DNA from 2 places in the Roseibium sp. FZY0029 genome. Region 1 is predicted to be linked to the other one. Evidence: predicted binding sites of a transcription regulator. Region 1 holds the regulator's gene; the other holds the start of a gene.
The links. The regulator LexA, encoded in region 1, represses DNA repair genes until DNA is damaged. The targets are predictions, from matches to a motif close to TGTTCNNNNTGTGTTCNG.
Positions count from the first base shown of each region.

Region 1 (4,760 bases):
TCCCTATGCTGGTTCGATGAAAAGTTCAGCGGCAGATCGCCTTTGGGATGCGCAAGGTCTCTTGTGGTTCGCCTTCGCGTTTGCTGCGGGAATTGGCGTTTATGTCTGGTTGCCTGAAGAGCCGTCCTGGCTTCTGATGACGGGTCTGGCGGTGTTTGCAGGCCTCGCAGTCTGGCGCGTGGGGCAAGGTGGCAAAGTGGCGGTTCCAGCCATTCTCTGCCTGGCTTTTTTCGCCGGACTGGCGACATCCAGCCTTCGGACCGCTTATGTATCAACGCCGCGCCTTGCCGAGCCGATGAACGCTGATGTATCTGGGGTTGTTGAAGAGGTGGATACCGGAGCGGCCGGTGTTCGGCTTGTGCTTGCTGTAACTGCGGTTAATGAACGTCCGGTCGAGGCGCTCGTGTTTCCGGCAAAAGTGCGCGTGCGCATTCCGGCTGATAGCGCAGTGGAGGTCGGGGACACAGTTCGTATCAATGCGCGCCTGTTTCCTCCGGCGGGTCCCGTGTTCCCGGGAGGGTATGACTATTCCTTCCGGGCCTTTTTTCAGCAAATAGGCGCGACGGGCTTCAGTTTTGGTCCGCCTCAGGTCATCAAGGTTCCAGATCAGGGGATTGGGCTTCGCCCCTCTGTTGTCATTGCCAAACTCCGAAGCAATATCGCGGAGCGGATCAAATCCAGTCTTGCCGATGGGCCCGAAACCGCATTGATCGTCGCCCTTTTGGTTGGTGACAGAAGCGGCATTGCTGAAGAGCAGGAAGAGGTATTGCGTTCGGCGGGGCTGGCTCACATCCTGGCGATTTCAGGACTGCATATGGCGCTTTTCGCCGGTGGCGCCTACGGGGCAGTTTTGTTGCTGTTATCGCTCATTCCGGTCTTGACGTTGAGATGGCCTGTTCACAAGTGGGCAGCTCTCTCAGCTCTTGGTGCGGCCGTCGTCTATCTGCTTCTGTCCGGCGGAGCGGTTGCCACACAGCGCTCTTTTTTGATGATTGCCATTGTCTTTCTCGGGGTTCTTGTCGGTCGGCGCGGTCTGACTTTGAGGAGTGTAGCGCTAGCAGGCCTCCTGCTTCTTGTGATAGCGCCTGAACGCCTGTTTTTCCCTGGCTTCCAGATGTCATTTGCCGCCGTGATCTGTCTGGTTGCCGTCTATGATTTGTGGCGGCAACGGGATCGCTTTGGATCGACCGGTGACAGAGTATCCGGATGGGGCATGGCGACATGCGTTTTTCTTGGCAAATGGGTTGCGGGTCTGCTTGTTACCGCGCTGGTCGCCGGATTGGCGACCGGCATCATCGGAGCACATCATTTCAGCCGCATTGCGCCCTATGGCGTTGTAGGCAATCTTCTGGGCATGCCAGTGTTCTCGCTGCTTGTCATGCCAATGGGTGTGATGGCGTTTGTTCTGATGCCCTTTGGACTGGCTGCGCTGCCACTGGCCGTGATGTCTATCGGCGTGTCGCTGCTTCTGAAGGTGGCTTCATTCACTGCTGCGCTGGATGCCGGAGGCGGCGCGTCGGGCAGGCTCGACGGAATGGCTGCAAGTCTACTGCTGTCGGCGCTATTTGCCGGCCTGTTGTTGCCAGGAAGAAGGCGTCTGCTCGCCGGATTTCCGCTGCTTGCGGGGCTCATGATTGTCATCACTGACCAGCCTCCGGACATCCAGATTGCCGCGAGCGGCTCTCGCATCGCCGCTCGGGATGAAACTGGGGCCTTGCGTTACGAAGCTAGAGGCCGGTCCTTTGCAACAGACCTTTGGCTTCAGTCGGAAGGCGTTCCTGATGAAGCGATTTTATCGCGTAAGATGAAATCGCCTCAGAAAATGTGTGACGATGATGGATGCGTCGTCAGGGCATACGGACCAGGGGAAAGCGAAGAGGCGCTGCAACTGGCCTTACCCTATTTGGCAATCGCCCAGCCTAAAACGTTCGAAGCATTTCAGATGGATTGCAGATACGCCGATTTGATCGTGACCGATCTAGTCGCTCCGGAAAACTGCAGCTCAGTGCTTGTTTTGGACCAGGAAACGCGGTCGGCACGCGGCGCAGTTTCGATCTGGTTGTCGGCAAGCGCTGCTCGTCGGGGGGATGATACCAATAGGCTTGGCGACCGAGAGGTACTTCCGCCTGACGGAAAGCCAAAAATCGAAAAGCTGGTGTACGCCATCCCTGACCCGCCGCGTCCCTGGCATCGGCCAGGAACGGTCACAAGAGACGGGTTACGTCAAGCCAGCCGCGCTTCATTTGCAAAAGAGCGCGTTGACGAGTGACGGGTCAGTACTGTCGAAACAGGGCAACAAGTCGGCCCTGAACTCGGACGCGGCCCGGTCCGAAGATCCGGGTTTCATAGGCGGGGTTCGCGGCTTCAAGCGCGATAGAGGCACCTTTCTTGCGCAAGCGCTTCAAGGTTGCTTCCTCATCATCGACAAGAGCGACGACAATATCTCCACTGTCGGCACTGTCGGTCCTGCGTATCAGAACGGTGTCACCATCCAGAATGCCGGCTTCGATCATGGAATCGCCGCGCACTTCCAGCGCGTAATGCTCTCCACGCCCAATCAGGTCCTGAGGCACGGTAATGGAATGGCTGTGGGTCTGAATGGCCTCGATCGGTACACCGGCGGCAATTCGGCCCATAACGGGAATTTCCGTGACACCGATAACGGGTTCCGGTGCTGCCTTCGCCGGTTCCGGTTTACCGAGCGAGCCTTCGATGACTTCTGGCGAAAAGGTGCCCCTTGGCCGAGGAGTACCCAGGCCCGGTGCGATGGAATCCGGAAGGCGAACAACCTCCATGGCTCTTGCCCGGTTCGGCAAGCGCCGGATGAAGCCGCGTTCTTCAAGGGCTGTGATCAGGCGATGAATGCCGGACTTGGAGCGCAGATCGAGCGCATCCTTCATTTCGTCGAAAGACGGCGGCACACCGGTTTCTTTCAGTCTTTCGTGAATGAACATGAGCAGTTCGTACTGCTTGCGCGTCAGCATGTAGGCGTCCCCTGACCGAGAAAACATCTGGTACAAATCAAGAACATGGTACCTGTTCTCATTGTGTTCTGCAAGGGTAAATGTTCTCTTACTGTTCTTGGTGCCTTGCTGGCGGCCACGATCAATTTTCAACTGGCCCAGGCTTATTGTCACATGTTGATCGGGTCGTAATCAGCAATTCGCAAGTGACAAGCGTGGGCGCCCCGCCGGCAATGAGAATGCCATCATGCAACCCGCCATCAAGGTCGATCGCGCGTATGGGCACTTGGAGCTCCTGAGTTGCTCTTGCCCCGCCACCTGGGGAAAGCAATATTTCGGAAATCAGGCCCGTCATCGCGTCGGCATCGCGAAACGCCGCTCCGGCAAGGCTGCCAAGGCCCTAGACTTCGTAGGAGGATGAATCCAACAGAAGAGCAAGTTCGTGGATGCTGTTTGTCAGATCGGCAAACGGAGCCGGCGTCGTAATGAGAGCGTTGTTTCGAAGCGGTCTGGAGAGGGGTCCGGCCTGCTGTAAGCGGAACAACGTGAATTCGGTTTCCGGGTCCAACGAAGCCACAAATGCCGCGCCTTTGAGACCGTGGCCCCTGATGATGCCTGCGTGCGCTATCTGAAGCGTGTGAGGCAGCGGGTGACCGAGACGTTCTCTGCCACTCTCGTGCCAGTAGGCGTATATATGCGCAAACCAGTCGCCGTCCTTCCTGCCTAGAATTGCGACCGCTGTTTCGAGAGTAGAGCCCTTGGAGGAATGCGTGTCGCTGTACTACGCTGCGTGGCGGTCATCGATCGCACAGGCTGGCATTACGAAGTCGAATGGCCCAAGTGTCAGACCGGAAAGATCCCGCACCGCCGGACTCAGCTCATGCTGTTTGGCGTAGCGACCCAAGACCTCCAAAAGAGGCGCGGGCTCCGTGATGTCTATCTTTAGAGGTTCCGCCCGGCATCTGGCATAGGGCCGCCGATTTTCGGCGGCGGGACCAGGATGCCGGATGTCGGCAAGTGTCCTGGGCGGTGGCCGTCTCACAGTAAGCCCTGCTCCGTCAGATGCTCTCGCACCAGTTTCTTCGTGATCTTGCCGTAGGCGCTGGTCGGCATCGCCGGAATAAAGAGGTAGCGTGCCGGCAATTTGTAACGGGCGATCTTGCCGTCGAGATAGTCCGTCAAAGCCTGAGGGTCGGGGGACTTGCCCGGGGCCGCCACGCAAACGGCAAGTCCGACTTCGCCCCATTGCCTGTCAGGAATGCCTAGAATTGCGACCTCGGAGATATCCGGATGTGTGAGCAGGACTTCCTCGACTTCTTTCGGATAGACGTTGGAGCCACCCGAAATATACATGTCCGAGGCTCGGCCGGTCAGGAAGAGGTAGCGCTGTTCATCCATGTGACCGATGTCGCCCGTCCGGAACCAGCCATTTCTGAACGACTTTTTGTTGGCTTCATCGTCCTCCAGGTATCCCGCGCAGACAGCTGCGCCAATAACGCAGACTTCACCTGTTTCATTGGGCGGCAGAAGATTGCCGTGTTCGTCCTGGATCGAGACCTCGATGCCGGTGCGCTCCGTGCCGCAGGTGCCGCTGCGTGTCTCGGGACCATCCTCCAGAAAATGATCCTGGGGCCGCAGCACCGTGATGTTTCCGGTGACCTCGCCAAGCCCGTAGTATTGAACCAGAACGTGCCCCAGTTTCTGCAGCGCCAGTTTCTGGTCCTCCCGGTACATGGGAGCCCCCGCATAGATGAGGTGTCGCAGGCTTGAGTGATCGAACCGGTCGACCGCAGGATC
Region 1 is NZ_JAZDVZ010000005.1:241,234-245,993, forward strand. It holds gene V1T76_RS15875 (ComEC/Rec2 family competence protein) at 1-2,269, shown strand, start outside; gene lexA (transcriptional repressor LexA) at 2,274-2,984, opposite strand; gene V1T76_RS15885 (acyl-CoA synthetase) at 4,002-4,760, opposite strand, start outside.

Region 2 (4,760 bases), on a different contig from region 1:
GGCGCGGGGGCGCGTTCGACCACTTTCTGGTGGCGGCGCTGGATGGAACAGTCGCGCTCGAACAGATGAACCACGTTTTCGCCGTCGCCCAGGATCTGCACTTCAACGTGGCGCGCCCGCTGAACCAGCTTCTCCAGATAAATCTCGTCCTTGCCGAAGGCTGCCTTGGCTTCGCGCTTGGCTGCCACAACTTCCTTGGAAAGGGTCGCCTCGTCCGGAATGACGCGCATTCCGCGGCCGCCGCCGCCCCAGGAAGCCTTGAGCATGACCGGATAGCCGATGTCGGCCGCCTGGCGCTTGATCTCGTCCATGTCGTCCGGCAGGGGATCGGTGGCCGGCATCACCGGCACACCGGCCTCGATGGCCAGATTGCGGGCGGCAACCTTGTTGCCCAGACGGCGCATGGTTTCCGACTTCGGCCCGATGAAGGTGATGCCCGCTTCCTCGCAGGCATCCACGAACTCGGGACTTTCGGACAGAAGGCCGTAACCCGGGTGAATGGCGTCTGCGCCGGAGAGTTTGGCAACCCGGATAATCTCGTCGATGGAGAGGTACGCCTCGATGGGCCCGAGCCCCTTGCCGACCTGATACGCCTCATCGGACTTGAACCGGTGCAAGGCCAGTTTGTCCTGCTCGGCATAGATCGCGACGGTCTTCATGCCCAGTTCGTTGGCCGCACGGAACACCCGGATCGCGATTTCAGACCGGTTAGCAACGAGAATTTTTGTTATCGCCAAACGCCTTCTCCCCCTAATTTTGCGCAAAACAAAAGCCTGTTTCGGCAAGATTTCTACTTTGGTCGGACGCACTTGAAAAGAGCCAGACGCCATGTCCTTTTTTTAACCTGGAAAAAATTTTTGCGCCTGCGCCCGTAACCGGCGGAAAATGAACATTAATTCGATTTAAATCCTGAGAGTATCAGCCTTTTCAAAAAAGGTGCAGCGCAGCAATTGGAGCATCGATACGGCGGCTGCGACCTGTAAAACCGACCTTGGGACCACCGTGAGCCATTTCGGGACACATTCCTGTCAGACATCGCGAAAGCCTCGTCAGCCACCCGGTCCGGTTAGACAGAAACCCGCGGCAAGCCCACTAGATCTTGTGAGAACAAATCCGCAACCGGCTTGAATCAGCGATTCGGACGGGATTCGTTCACCCTGTGTGCCGAAGTAAACGCCGTCCGCCTGATAGGGCATATCGGCGTTTTTCAAAAATTAATCATTGACAGCGATTCGAGCCAAATCAGCACCCCCCACTCAAAATGACTCAAGTTCTTGACCAGATTCACGATTTGGTGCCTCTACCCACACTTGAAACCACATGTCGTAGGGAACAAATCCTGAATCGCCCGGAGTCGCCGATTCGGTTTCGGTTTGTTCCAGAGTCGTTCTCCACAACATTTTTCGACCGCCAAAAACCTGACTGACTGGCCAAAAGAATAAGGACATGCCCGCCTCGGCTGTGCTAGACACGCCACACCAGATATAGGCGCTACCCGTTTGCGCCGGTCCGAAGAAAGCCGATCACAAGCCTCTCCATGCCCCGCCCCCAGACCATGCCGCTGCCGCCGTCTGCCCGGTCCCGCACAGTGACGGCCGTGCTCGGACCGACCAATACCGGCAAGACCCACCTCGCCATCGAACGCATGCTGGCCCAGCCGTCCGGGCTGATCGGATTGCCGCTGCGCCTGCTCGCGCGCGAAGTCTATAACCGTGTTGCCGACCGTGCCGGTCCGGACGCGGTTGCCCTGATCACCGGCGAGGAAAAGATCGTCCCGAAGAACCCGCGTTTCTGGGTGTCGACGGTTGAAGCCATGCCGCTGGACCTGAAGACGGACTTCGTCGCCATTGACGAGGTGCAGCTTGCCGGCAACCTTGACCGCGGCCACGTCTTTACCGACCGCATCCTGAATGTGCGCGGCCAGTCCGAAACGCTTCTGCTGGGCGCGGCCACCGCCCGTCCGCTGCTGGAAAAGCTGCTGCCGGGCCTCAACGTGGTCACGCGGCCCCGCATGTCGGTACTGGAATATGCAGGCTCCAAGAAGGTTTCGCGTCTGCCGGCCCGCTCTGCCATCGTCGCCTTTTCGTCTGATGAAGTCTATTCCATCGCCGAGCTTATCCGCCGCCAGCGCGGCGGGGCTGCCGTGGTGCTCGGCTCGCTGAGCCCGCGCACGCGCAACGCCCAGGTGGAACTGTTCCAGAACGGCGATGTCGACCATCTGGTGGCGACCGATGCCATCGGCATGGGGCTGAACCTCGACGTCCATCACATCGCCTTTGCCGGCAACCGCAAATACGACGGCTATCAGTACCGCCAGCTCACCGCTTCGGAGATGGGTCAGATCGCCGGACGGGCCGGCCGCCACACCAAGGACGGCACCTTCGGGGTGACCGGACGGGTCGATCCGCTGGACGACCATCTGATCGAACAGATCGAAAGTCACCATTTCGACAGCCTGAAAGTGCTGCAATGGCGCAACAGTGCGCTGGATTTTTCGTCGGCAAACGCTTTGCGTTCCAGCCTCGACATGGTGCCCCGGGAAGAGGGTCTCGCCAGGGCACCCATCGGTGACGACATCACCGCCCTTGAACATTTATTGCGCGATCCCGCAATATCCGGCATGGCAAATGGCCAAAAAGCGGTCGAATTGCTATGGGACGTGTGCCAGGTCCCCGACTATCGTAAGATCGCCCCGGCGAACCACGCAGAGTTGCTGAACACCATTTACACCCATCTGATGCAGGACAATGCGATCGCCGATGACTGGTTCTCGCGTCAATTGGCCTTCGCAGACCGCACAGATGGTGATATCGACACTCTCGCAAACCGGATTGCACATATCCGGACCTGGACCTATGTCGCCAACCGTCCCGACTGGCTGGCCGATCCGGCCCACTGGCAGGGCGAGACACGCGACATAGAAGACAAACTATCTGACGCCCTTCACGAGCGGCTCACGCAGCGGTTCGTGGATCGGCGTACAAGTGTATTGATGCGACGTTTGAGAGAGAACGCAATGCTGGAAGCGGAAATTACATCGAGCGGCGATGTGCTCGTGGAAGGTCAGCACATCGGAAATCTGCTTGGCTTCCGGTTTGCCCCTGACGCGGCAGCGGAAGGACCGGACGGCAAGACCGTGCGCGCCGCCGCGCAAAAAGCCCTGACGACCGAAATCGAGTCCCGTGCGGACAAGCTCGGCAAGTCCGAGAACTCCGATTTCGTGCTGACCTCCGAAGCGGTGATCCGCTGGCGCGGCGAACCCGTGGCAAAACTTGTTGCCGGGGAAGAAGTGCTGGCACCGGTTGTCCTGCTTTTGGCGGACGAACACCTGACCGGCCCGGCACGCGACAGCGTGCAGGCGCGGCTGGACCTGTGGGTCAAGGCTCAGATCGATACACTGCTGAAACCGCTTGTGGACCTGAAGGCCGGCGAAGGTCTGGAAGGCCTTGCCCGCGGCATCGCGTTCCGCATCGTCGAAGGCCTCGGCATTCTGGAACGCCACGAGGCTGCCGACGAAATCCGTCAGCTGGATCAGGACATGCGCGCCAGCTTGCGCAAGCACGGCATCCGCTTCGGCGCCTACACCGTGTTCGTGCCGGCCCTGCTGAAGCCGGCACCGAGCCAGCTTCTGGCGCAGCTCTGGGCCCTGAAGCACGGCTCGCTGGACATGAACGGCATGGCCGAACTGCCCCAGCTTTCCGCGTCCGGCCGCACCTCCATTCCGGTGGACGAGACCATCGACAAGGCACTTTACAAGGTTGTCGGCTTCCGTGTGTGCGGCCCGCGCGCCGTTCGCGTCGACATTCTGGAACGCCTGGCCGACCTGATCCGTCCGCTGATCGCCTGGAAGCCGCTCGACGCGGAAGTCAGCCCGCCGGAAGGTGCGGTTGCAACCGGCGGCGGCTTTACCGTCACCGTTGCCATGACGTCCTTGCTCGGGTGCGCGGGCGAGGACTTTGCCGCCGTGTTGAAGTCTCTCGGCTACCGGTCCGAGACCAAGGAAGTGCAGCGCCCTGTCGCAGCCAAACCGGCGGCGGAAACAGCCCCGGAAACGCCGGCAGCAGAAACAGCTGCAACCGGAGAAGACGCTCCTGCTGAAGCTGCCGCCCCCGCGGAGGCTGCCACAGACGAGATGACCACTGCGGATGCAGCGGCCGAACCTGCCACGACGGAAAGCGCTGAAGCCCTCGCAGAAGAACCTGCCGCTGATGCAGCGCCTGTGACAGAGGCCGCAGAAGCGGCTGACGGCGCAACAGAAGCAACTGCCGAAGACGCGCCCGCTGAAGCATCTGCTGACACCGCAACTGCAGAAGCAGCACCGGAAGCGAAGGCAGACGGTGAAGCGGCTGAAGGTGACGCTGAGCTGGAAACCGTGTCCATCGAGATCTGGCGCCCGGGTCGGCACGACCGCCGTCCGCGCGGCCGTCAGGACCAGCGCCGCGGTGGCGACAATCGGCGCGACCAGGGTCAGGGCCAGGGTCGCGGTCCGAAGGGTGGTCAGGGTGAAAAACGTCACGGCAAGGGCGGACCGAAAGGCGAAGGCCGCGGACGCGGTGGCCAGAAGGGCTTTGACGGCGGCAACCGCCGCGACAAGGCCCCGAGGGACAAGCCGATTGATCCGAACTCGCCCTTCGCGGCCCTGATGGCCCTCAAGGCGAACATGGACAATAAGGACAAAAAGTAATTTCTGCGCCTGATAACACTGCTGCCGGTGGCAGCCTGCGCATAGACAAGTGGCTCTGGTACGCCAGAGTCACCAA
Region 2 is NZ_JAZDVZ010000004.1:359,027-363,786, forward strand. It holds gene pyc (pyruvate carboxylase) at 1-737, opposite strand, end outside; gene V1T76_RS13295 (helicase-related protein) at 1,538-4,684, shown strand; gene V1T76_RS13300 (RNA-binding S4 domain-containing protein) at 4,720-4,760, shown strand, end outside.
Region 2: the regulator LexA is predicted to act here: its motif matches at 1,375-1,392, upstream of V1T76_RS13295 (helicase-related protein).